DNA from 2 places in the Billgrantia sulfidoxydans genome. Region 2 is predicted to be linked to the other one. Evidence: riboswitches for the same ligand, from Rfam matches in the RefSeq annotation. Region 2 holds a riboswitch; the other holds the start of a gene.
What was found. A riboswitch is a leader RNA that binds a small molecule or an ion and turns the genes downstream of it on or off. The one in region 2 is predicted to bind thiamine pyrophosphate.
Positions count from the first base shown of each region.

Region 1: linked by a shared signal. The riboswitch ahead of HNO51_RS16820 (sodium:solute symporter family transporter) and the one ahead of tenA (thiaminase II) in region 2 are both predicted to bind thiamine pyrophosphate.

Region 1 covers NZ_CP053381.1:3,652,515-3,657,154, forward strand. Annotated here, with positions in the region: gene HNO51_RS16815 (APC family permease) at 1-480, opposite strand, end outside; gene HNO51_RS16820 (sodium:solute symporter family transporter) at 646-2,034, opposite strand; TPP riboswitch at 2,024-2,132, opposite strand; gene HNO51_RS16825 (hypothetical protein) at 2,251-2,919, shown strand; gene HNO51_RS16830 (peroxidase-related enzyme) at 2,947-3,534, opposite strand; gene HNO51_RS16835 (sensor domain-containing diguanylate cyclase) at 3,625-4,640, opposite strand, start outside.
Region 2 covers NZ_CP053381.1:1,275,613-1,280,252, forward strand. Annotated here, with positions in the region: gene HNO51_RS06010 (PDDEXK family nuclease) at 1-138, opposite strand, end outside; gene thiC (phosphomethylpyrimidine synthase ThiC) at 274-2,163, opposite strand; gene tenA (thiaminase II) at 2,203-2,871, opposite strand; TPP riboswitch at 2,951-3,082, opposite strand; gene HNO51_RS06025 (hypothetical protein) at 3,135-4,640, opposite strand, start outside.

The DNA of each region.
Region 1 (4,640 bases), 2.1 Mb from region 2:
GTAGTTCACCCACATCATCAGCACCGAGCCGGCCACCCCGACGGCCACCCAGGTCGCCTTCACCTCCCAGCCGGCGATAGTCCACAGGTGCCCCACGGCGTAGTCGGGGAACAAGTGCTCGACGACGGTGGGCAACGCCACGGCCTCGAAGGCCACCACGCTGACGTAGCCCAGGGTGATCGCCCAGGTGCACAGGAAGGAGGCGAAGTGCCCCAGCGCCCGGTAGCTGTAGACATGCTCGCCGCCCACCTGGGGCATGGCGGAGGCGAGCTCGGCGTAGGTGAGGCCCACCAGCACGATGATCAGCCCGCCGACCAGAAAGGCCGTGATCGCGCCCAGGCTTCCGGCCGACTGGATCCAACTGCCGGTCAGCACGATCCACCCCCAGCCGATCATGGCGCCGAAGGCCAGCGCCAGCACATCCTTGCGGGCCAGCACTCGAGCCAGCTGCCCCGCCGCTTTTCCGTTTTCCTGGGTCATGTCGTCCTCGCGATTGTCGTTGTTGACGTCGAATATACTTTCCGCTTGTGCTTAAAATAATCAACAACAGATTCGCAAGTCACGGCATCGATATCAAGCTAGACCTTTGCCTCGCGACCTTCACGCCCCGCGACGCAACCGCCGGGGAGCGCTCCTGCGACCGGCTCACAGCGGGCGGGCGCGTTCGTGGGGCGCCGCGCTCGCCACGGCCAGGCTGACCAGGGTCGAGGCCGCCAGCGCACCGAGGAACGGCGGCAGCGTGGGAATGCTGCCCGGAAAGCTCGCCGCCAGCACGCCGGCCGCCAGGCTGCCCTGGGCGACCCAGCCCGGCAGGATGGCGCCGAGCAGGCCCGCCATGCCTCCCGCCATCGCGGCCAGCGGGGTCATGCGCCGCCACAGACCGAGCAGCACCGGCACCACGATGGCGGCGCACAGCAGATCGGCAATCAGGAACAGGCGCAGCACCGAGAGCCCCTGCAGCGCCACGATCACCACCGGCACCATCAGCGCCACGCTGACCAGCCGCGCCGCCCCGATGGAGAGCCCACGCCTGCCGGACCCCGCCACCACCAGCGAGGCAATGCCGTTCTGCAGGGTATCAACGCTGGAAGCGACCAGCGTGACCGCCAAGACCAGCGCCGGCAGCGCCAGCCAGCCCGGCGCCTCGCCGAGCAGCGCGAAGAACGGCATCGGCGGCTCACCGAGCGTCAGGCCACTCATCGCCGCGAGCATGCCGAGCCCGCCCACCAGCGCGACCACCGCCACGGTAGTCGCGCCGCCCAGCCAGGCGCCGCGATGCAGCGCACGCTCGTCGCGGGCGGCCCAGACCCGCTGCCAGTATCCCTGGTGGAAGAGATTGGCGGCGGTGACCGCGATGACCAGGGTCAGCGCCACGCCCAGTGCGCCGTCGACGGGAATCGACGGCAGCGCTGCCCCGACGGGCATCTCGGGCAGACGCACGAGGGCGACGCCGCCCACGATGAGCAGCAGGGCGATCAGCAGCCACGCTTGCCAGCGATCGGTGGCCAGGCTCGCCCGCAGGCCGCCGATGGCAGTGTAGAGCAGCGTGGTCGCGGCCACGCCGATCACCACCAGTGCCGGCGGTACTTCCGACAGCAGCGCCGTAATCGCACCGATAGCGGTCAGCTCGGCGGCCAGGAAGCAGGCCATGTAGAGCACCGAGACCAGCGCCACCCAGCGCCGCACGCCGGTGCCGTAGCAGGCTTCGGCGAACTCGCCGATGCTGCGCCCCTCAGGCAGCTGGCGCCGGATCGCCGGGCCGTAGAGCCCCAGCACGATGAACGGCAGCGCCGAACCGATGGCATAACCCGCCAGCGCCACCGGGCCGACGAAGGCGCCGATCTCCGGCGGCGCGAAGAGGATCCACGCGCCCATGCCCGAGGCCAGGAACGACAGCCCCAAGGTAGCGGCGGACTGAGAGTTGCGGGCGGTGACGTAGTCGTCGAGAGGGCCGTCGGCCCGGCGGGCATGCAGGCCCAGGAAGGCAAAGCACAGCAGCGCCGCGCCGAGCACGGCTGACGTCAGGTAGAACATGTCGCACTTCCTCCGCCGGTATGAACCGGATCAGGTTCCAGGGTCAGCGCCTGGCGCTCTCTCAGCCTCGCCGTAGCGAGACTCCCCTGGCGACAGTGAAGGTATGGGTCATCACGAGACTCAAGCCGGCCCTACACGAGCCGATATGACCTCGAGCCTCTGGAAATGATATAACAATGAAAAAACCAGAACACTCCTCCCTCGCAGGGAACCGCCATGTTTAGCGAAGCCAAGGAACACGCCCCCGGGCACCTTCACCACCTCTTTGCCGACCCCTACTCCGCCTTCGACAACCTGGCCGTCGAGCGCCAGCTGCACCTGCGAGTCGCCCTGCAGGCACTGGTCGGCGAGCCGCTGGCCAATGGCCGACTGACGCTGCGGGTCATTCATGGCTGGGAGAACGGCGGCTTCGAGCCCGCCGACCTGGCCCACGCCGACTACCGCATCGCCTCGCTCGACGACCTGGCGCGGATCAGCAGCGACCACCAGCGGGCCATCGACGGCGCTGCCCCGCTGCCTCGCGACGACGCCTCGCTGCTCGCCGCACCGCTGGCCGACGCCATCGCCGCCGCCGAGGCCAAGGGACAGGCCCTCGACGAGGAGACGCGCACCATCCCGGCGCGCTGGCCCGCCTTCGACCAAGGGCTCACGCTCTACACCTTCTTCAAGGTCTATCACCGCCTCACCTACGGCGAGGACGACAGCTACCGCTCGATCCAGTGCCGCACCGCGGAAGGCCCCCGCGAGATCCACGAATTCCATCTCGAAGAGGGCGAATTCGCCGTGATCCGCCCGGCAGACGACGCTTCCGGCGACAGCGTGCTGGCGCTGCACGTCAGCCAGCTCGAGCCGGTGCGGATGCTGTTGGAAGCGTGCCGCCTCTGAAACGCCACACCCCGCCTTGCGAGGCCGCTACTTCTCCCGCGGCACCCTGCCCATCAGGTAGAACTCCGGGTTCGGCGGCGTGCCGGTGAGGGTGACGAGGCGGTTGGAGAGGCCGAAGAAGGCGGTGATGGCGCCGATGTCCCAGATGTCCTCGTGGGTGAAGCCGACCTCGACGAGGCGGGCCTGCCATTCATCGGTGAGTTCGCCCAACTCCAGGCCGCAGTACAGCGCGAAGTCGAGCATCACCCGGTGGCGCTCGCTGATCGGCGCGGTGCGGTGGTTGATCGCCACCTGGTCGGCCAGCAGCGGGGCCTTGCTGTAGATGCGCACCAGCGCGCCATGAGCCACCACGCAGTAGAGGCAGCGGTTGCGGGCGCTGGTGGCGACCACGATCATCTCCTTCTCCGCCTTGGTCAGGGTGTCGGATTCCCGCTCCATCAGGGCATCGTGGTAGGCGAAAAAGGCGCGGAATTCATCGGGGCGATGCGCCAGCATCAGGAACACGTTTGGCACGAAGCCGGCCTTCTCCTGTACGGCCAGGATGGCCTCGCGGATATCGTCGGGCAGATCTTCGATCGATTCGGGTACGGGGAAGCGGCTGATCGGTGCGGTCATGGTTGAGCCTTCGTTATCCTTGTGGTATCGACAGTTAACGTCAACGTAAAGACATTGTCCATGCGACCTCCGTGCATCCTCGCTTCAAGGCTACTCCAGTACCTCGGCTATGGATCGGGTCACCACCCGGTTACGACTCCGCTCCTTGGCTTCGTACATCGCCAGGTCCGCCTGACGATACAGGGCCATGGCGGAGGGCACCTTGCGACAGTCGCGGCAGCACACCAGGCCAAAGGAGCCGGTCACCACTCCATAGCACGATGTCTCGTGGGGAATTCGAAGCTGCTCCAGGGCCTGGCGGAAGCGCTCCAGCGCATGCTGCCCCGCCTCCAGCGAATCGGCCTCGAGCAGGATGCCGAATTCCTCTCCGCCCAGACGGAACAACCGGTCGCCGGCGCGCTGGAAGTGGTCCTGAAGCATGGTGGCCACCCGCATCAGCACCTCGTCGCCTGCCTGATGGCCGTAGGCGTCGTTGTACCGCTTGAAGTCGTCGATATCCATCACTGCGAACAGCAGCGGCAGACCGCTGCGTCGTCGCTCCTGCAGCTTCTCCTCGACCAGCTCATGGAACTGGCGGCGGTTCAGCAGGCCGGTCAAGGGGTCTGTGCGCGCCAGCGCCGTGAGCCGCTGGTTGGCTCGCTCCAGTTCGTGCGTGCGTTGCTCTACCTCCACTTCCAGCCGCTCGTTGAGGGAGCGCTGCAGCTCGAGCGTGGCGCGCTCGGCGGCGAGCTTCTCGTTCTTGAACTGATTGATCTTCCAAGCCAGCCCCAGCGAGAGCAGCAGAAACTCGATGCCCGAGCCGACCTGGACGGCGTATTCAGTCACGAGGTTGTAGGGCAGCACGCCCGCGACCCGCAGGAAGTACAGCGCGACGCCTACCAGCAGCACGCCCCATGCCACCAGGTAGATCCTGGCAAGGGTATCGCGCTGCAAGCTCCGCCACACCGCCACGCCCAGCAACAGGCAGGAGAGCACGATGGCGGCGGGGATCATCAGGCGAAACAATGGCGCATAATGGCCGAGTAGCGCCGGCAGGGAGCTGAGCAGGCACATGCCGCCCACGACAAAAAGTACGTGGGTCATACGGGGGGCATGCCGGCGCAGGC
Region 2 (4,640 bases):
CAGGATCGCCAGCCGCTCGGTCGCCTGGGGGGGGGATTGGCAGGGTATCAGCACGATCCGCTGTGGGCGCAACTGCAGAATGGGAATGAGGCTTACCTCGGGGCGCTCGGTCACCAGCGCGACGTGCAGGTGTGACATGGGCTCGCTCCCTCCGCACTTCTCCTTGCATATTTCTACAGGCTACATCCGAGCGCTCCATGCTGTCGCCTGTGGCGACAAAAAAACACGCCGGCGCTTGGCCGGCGTGATCGTCTTGCGACAAGGTCGCGGTGCTCACACCTCCTTGTAGAGTTCCGCACCTTGCCGGCGGAACTTCTCCGCCTGTTCCTCCATGCCCTTCATCACCGCGTCCGCGTCGCCGTCGAGGCCGTGCTCGGCGGCGTAGTCGCGCACCTCCTGGGTGATCTTCATGGAGCAGAACTTGGGTCCGCACATGGAGCAGAAGTGGGCGACCTTGGCGGAGTCCTTGGGCAGGGTCTCGTCGTGGTACTCGCGCGCGGTATCCGGGTCGAGGCCGAGGTTGAATTGATCCTCCCAACGGAACTCGAAGCGCGCCTTGGACAGGGCATTGTCGCGGCGCTGGGCGGCCGGGTGACCCTTGGCCAGGTCGGCGGCATGGGCGGCGATCTTGTAGGTGATGATGCCGGTCTTGACGTCGTCCTTGTTGGGCAGCCCGAGGTGCTCCTTGGGCGTCACGTAGCAGAGCATGGCGCAGCCGTACCAGCCGATCATCGCCGCGCCGATGCCGGAGGTGATGTGATCGTAGCCCGGGGCGATGTCGGTGACCAGCGGGCCGAGGGTGTAGAACGGCGCCTCGTCGCAGTACTCCAGCTGCTTGTCCATGTTCTCCTTGACCAGGTGCATGGGCACGTGGCCGGGGCCCTCGATCATCACCTGCACGTCGTGCTTCCAGGCGATGCGGGTCAGTTCGCCCAGGGTCTTGAGCTCGGCCATCTGCGCCTCGTCGTTGGCGTCGGCCACCGAGCCCGGGCGCAGGCCGTCGCCCAGCGAGAAGGCGACATCGTACTGCTTGCAGATCTCGCAGATCTCCTCGAAGTGGGTGTAGAGGAAGCTCTCCTGGTGGTGGAACAGGCACCACTTGGCCATGATCGAGCCGCCACGGGAGACGATGCCGGTGACGCGCTTGGCGGTCAGCGGCACGTAGCGCAGCAGCACCCCGGCGTGGATGGTGAAGTAGTCCACGCCCTGCTCGGCCTGCTCGATCAGGGTGTCGCGGAACACCTCCCAGGTAAGATTCTCGGCCACGCCGTTGACCTTCTCCAGGGCCTGGTAGATCGGCACCGTGCCGATCGGCACCGGCGAGTTGCGGATGATCCACTCGCGGGTCTCGTGGATGTTCTGGCCGGTGGAGAGGTCCATGATGGTGTCCGCCCCCCAGCGGATGCCCCAGGTCATCTTATCGACTTCCTCCTCGATGGAGGAGGTCACCGCCGAATTGCCCAGGTTGCCGTTGATCTTCACCAGAAAGTTGCGGCCGATGATCATCGGCTCGGACTCGGGGTGGTTGATGTTGCAGGGGATGATTGCCCGGCCGGCGGCTACCTCGGCGCGCACAAACTCCGGCGTGATCTCTTCGGGTAGCCTGGCGCCGAAACCCTGGCCGGCATGCTGATGGCCGAGGATGCGCTCCACTTCTGCCGTACCCAACGCCTGCCGACGCTGGTTCTCGCGAATGGCGATGAACTCCATCTCCGGCGTGACGATGCCCTGGCGGGCGTAGTGCAGCTGGGTGACGTTCTTCCCCGCTTTGGCGCGCCTGGGCGTGCGGGTCAGGTCGAAGCGCAGCGGGGCGAGCATGGGGTCGCTGGCGCGGCGCTTGCCGTACTCGGAGGTGGGGCCGTCGAGGAACTCGGTGTCGCCGCGCTCCTCGATCCAGGCGCGGCGCAGCTCGGGCAGGCCGCGGCGCAAATCATTGCTGGCCGCCGGGTCGGTGTAGGGGCCGGAGGTATCGTAGACCAGCAGCGGTGGGTTCTCCTCGTCTGCACCGGAGGTCTTGGTCGGCGACAGGCTGATCTCGCGGAAGGGCACGCGGATGTCGGGTCGCGAGCCTTCGACGTAGACCTTGCGCGAGCCGGGCAGCGGCTGGATGGCGGCTTCGTCGACCTTGGCGGTCTCGGCGAGGAAGTGGGCGGTCTTGCTCATGGGTTAGGATCCTTGATGGTTGTTGTCGGTCAGGGGGCGTCAGAGGCTGTGGTCGAGCCCCATCTGCCAGAAATCGATCTCGAGCCGGGTGGCATCGCGGAACACCTCGGCCAGCTCGGCGAAGCGCGCCGGGGTGACGTCGGCCAGGCGGGCGTCGAGCCACTCGAGCTCGGCACGCATGGCGACCTGGAAGTCGTCGCTTGCGTACATGGCGATCCAGGCGTCATAGGGATTGGCGTCGCCGCGCACGGTATCCGGCTGGGCGTTCAGCCAGTTGGCGATCTCGCCGTAGCCCACCAGGCAGGGGGCCAGCGCCACGTGGAGGTCGAGCAGGTCGCCACGGTTGCCGGTATCGAGTACGTAGCGGGTATAGGCCAGGGTGGCCCTGGCCTCGGGCAGCGCGGCCAGCTCCGCCTCGGTGATGCCCCACTCGCGGCAGTAGCCCACGTGGAGCTCGAGCTCCACGTCGAGAATCGCCTTGAGCCCCTCATGGGCCTGGCGCAGATCACTCAGGGTGCGGCTCTTGTAGGCGGCCAGGGCGTAGGCGCGGGCGAAGTGGATCAGGAACAGGTAGTCCTGCTGCAGGTAGTGGCGAAAGGCGCCTTCGTCGAGGGTGCCGCTGCCCAGCCGGCGCACGAAGCCGTGCTCGATGTAGGCGCGCCAGTCGTCGTGGCAGGCGTCGGTCAGGTCGGTAAAGCGATAGCCCATCTGGCCTCCGGTGTGAAAGGATCCGGAGTGCGGGCGAAGGGGAGAAGAGTGGGACAGGGCTGAGAAGGGAATACTGGCGCCCTGGTCACCGCTTGATTCCTACGCCGGTACGAGCCGGATCAGGTTCAACGGGCCCCGCCGTGACGACACTCTGATTCAGAATATCGTATGGCGATCTCAGCCGGTTCCACCGGCACCCCGTCAAGCGTTGTGGCCAGTCTAGCAGGTCGTTGGCCGCTTTCCAGCCATACGTACCCCTTGGCTCATTCGGTCGGCACCTCCAGGCGTTCGAACCAGGTCTCGCTATCGGGCAGCGTCAGCTCGCTGGCGGGTTGGCCGCCGGCATACCACGACCGGGCGTTGCGCAACTGCCAGCGGCGGCGTTCGCCATCCAGTTCGATGCCCAGCCGCAGCGGCCCATAGCGGGCAAAGGCGCGGCCAGCCAGATGCGAGTCGCGCAGGGCGAGGTTGGCCAGCAGCTCCAGACGCTCGCCGGCCTGCACGGCGATGTTCTCCACTCGGACGGTATCGTCGTTCAGCATCACTCTCGCCTCGCCGTGCACCTCGCCCAGCGTCAGGCGTTCGCGCAGCCAGCGCCGCTCCCGGGCGGCATCGACGAGCAGGCGGACCAGCAAGCCGCTGTCGCGCATGGCCAGGTCGAGCCGGGCGTCGAGGGCCAACGGTGTTTCCCAGCGCATGTTGCCTTCGGGCACGTCGAGCCGGGCCCACCAGCCACGGGTGAGGTTGCCGCCGTCATCGGTCAGGTGCACGTTCTCGAGGCCCAGTCGAGAGCCGGAGATATCGAAGGTGAGGGTCTCCAGGTCGCCATCGGCGAGGCGGGTTGCCAGGTGCAGTTCGCCTTCGAGAATCTGGTCATGTAGCGCGAGGCGGGCCTGGGGCGCCCGCAGTTCCAGGTGGCCGGCGGCGCTCATGCCATCCAGGTGCAGTTGGGCGGCGAGGCGTGCTTGGCCTTCGATCAGGCTGATGCCACCACCCTCCGGCAGGTAGGCGTTGAAGGCCGCGAGGTCTGGCGCCACCACGTGGGGCATGTCGATGTGCGTGCTCAGTTGGCGAAGGCCCTCGGGCAGCCCGAAGTGGCGCGCCCGGCTGCGAAGCTCCAGCAGGCGCCCTTCGATCAGCGCACCCTCGGTCTCCTGGCGGCGCAGGCCGAAGCGGGGCAGGCTGAGATGCAGCGTGGCGCCGGGATCGGTGACCTCCAACTCGAGCGAGCCGTCGCCGAAGGCCTCGTAGTGCAGGAAACGGGCGGCGAGTCGGTCGGAGTGGGCCTCGAGCCGGCTACCGGATGAGGGCATCCCCTCGGCAAAATGGAGGTCGGCGCGCAACCTGCCGCTGCCCTGCACCGACAGGCCTTGCTCCTCGGGCAGGAGAGCATTGAGGAAACCGAGTCGGTCGAGCAGGCCGTCCAGCCGCAGCGTGCCGGCCAGCGGCCTGCGGTGTGCTTCGCGCCCGGGCCAGTCGAGGCCGCCTCGCAGGCGTGCCTGGCGGGCCACCAGCAGGGTGCGCAGTGTCTCGCCGTCGTTCGCCGAGGCGATCATTTCCACCCGGCTGCCGGAGAAGTCCAGCAACTGGCGGGCCGGGTCGAGATCGCGCAATGCCAGGGTGGCGTCCAATGCACCTCGGAACGATGTTCCCCGCAGACGACCATGAATGGCATCGCCCGCCAGGCTGATGCGCCCCCGCCCACGTGCCTCCTCTAGTGTGAGAGATCCGTCGCTGCTGGCCTGGCCGCCGTCCAGCTGCAGCGGCAC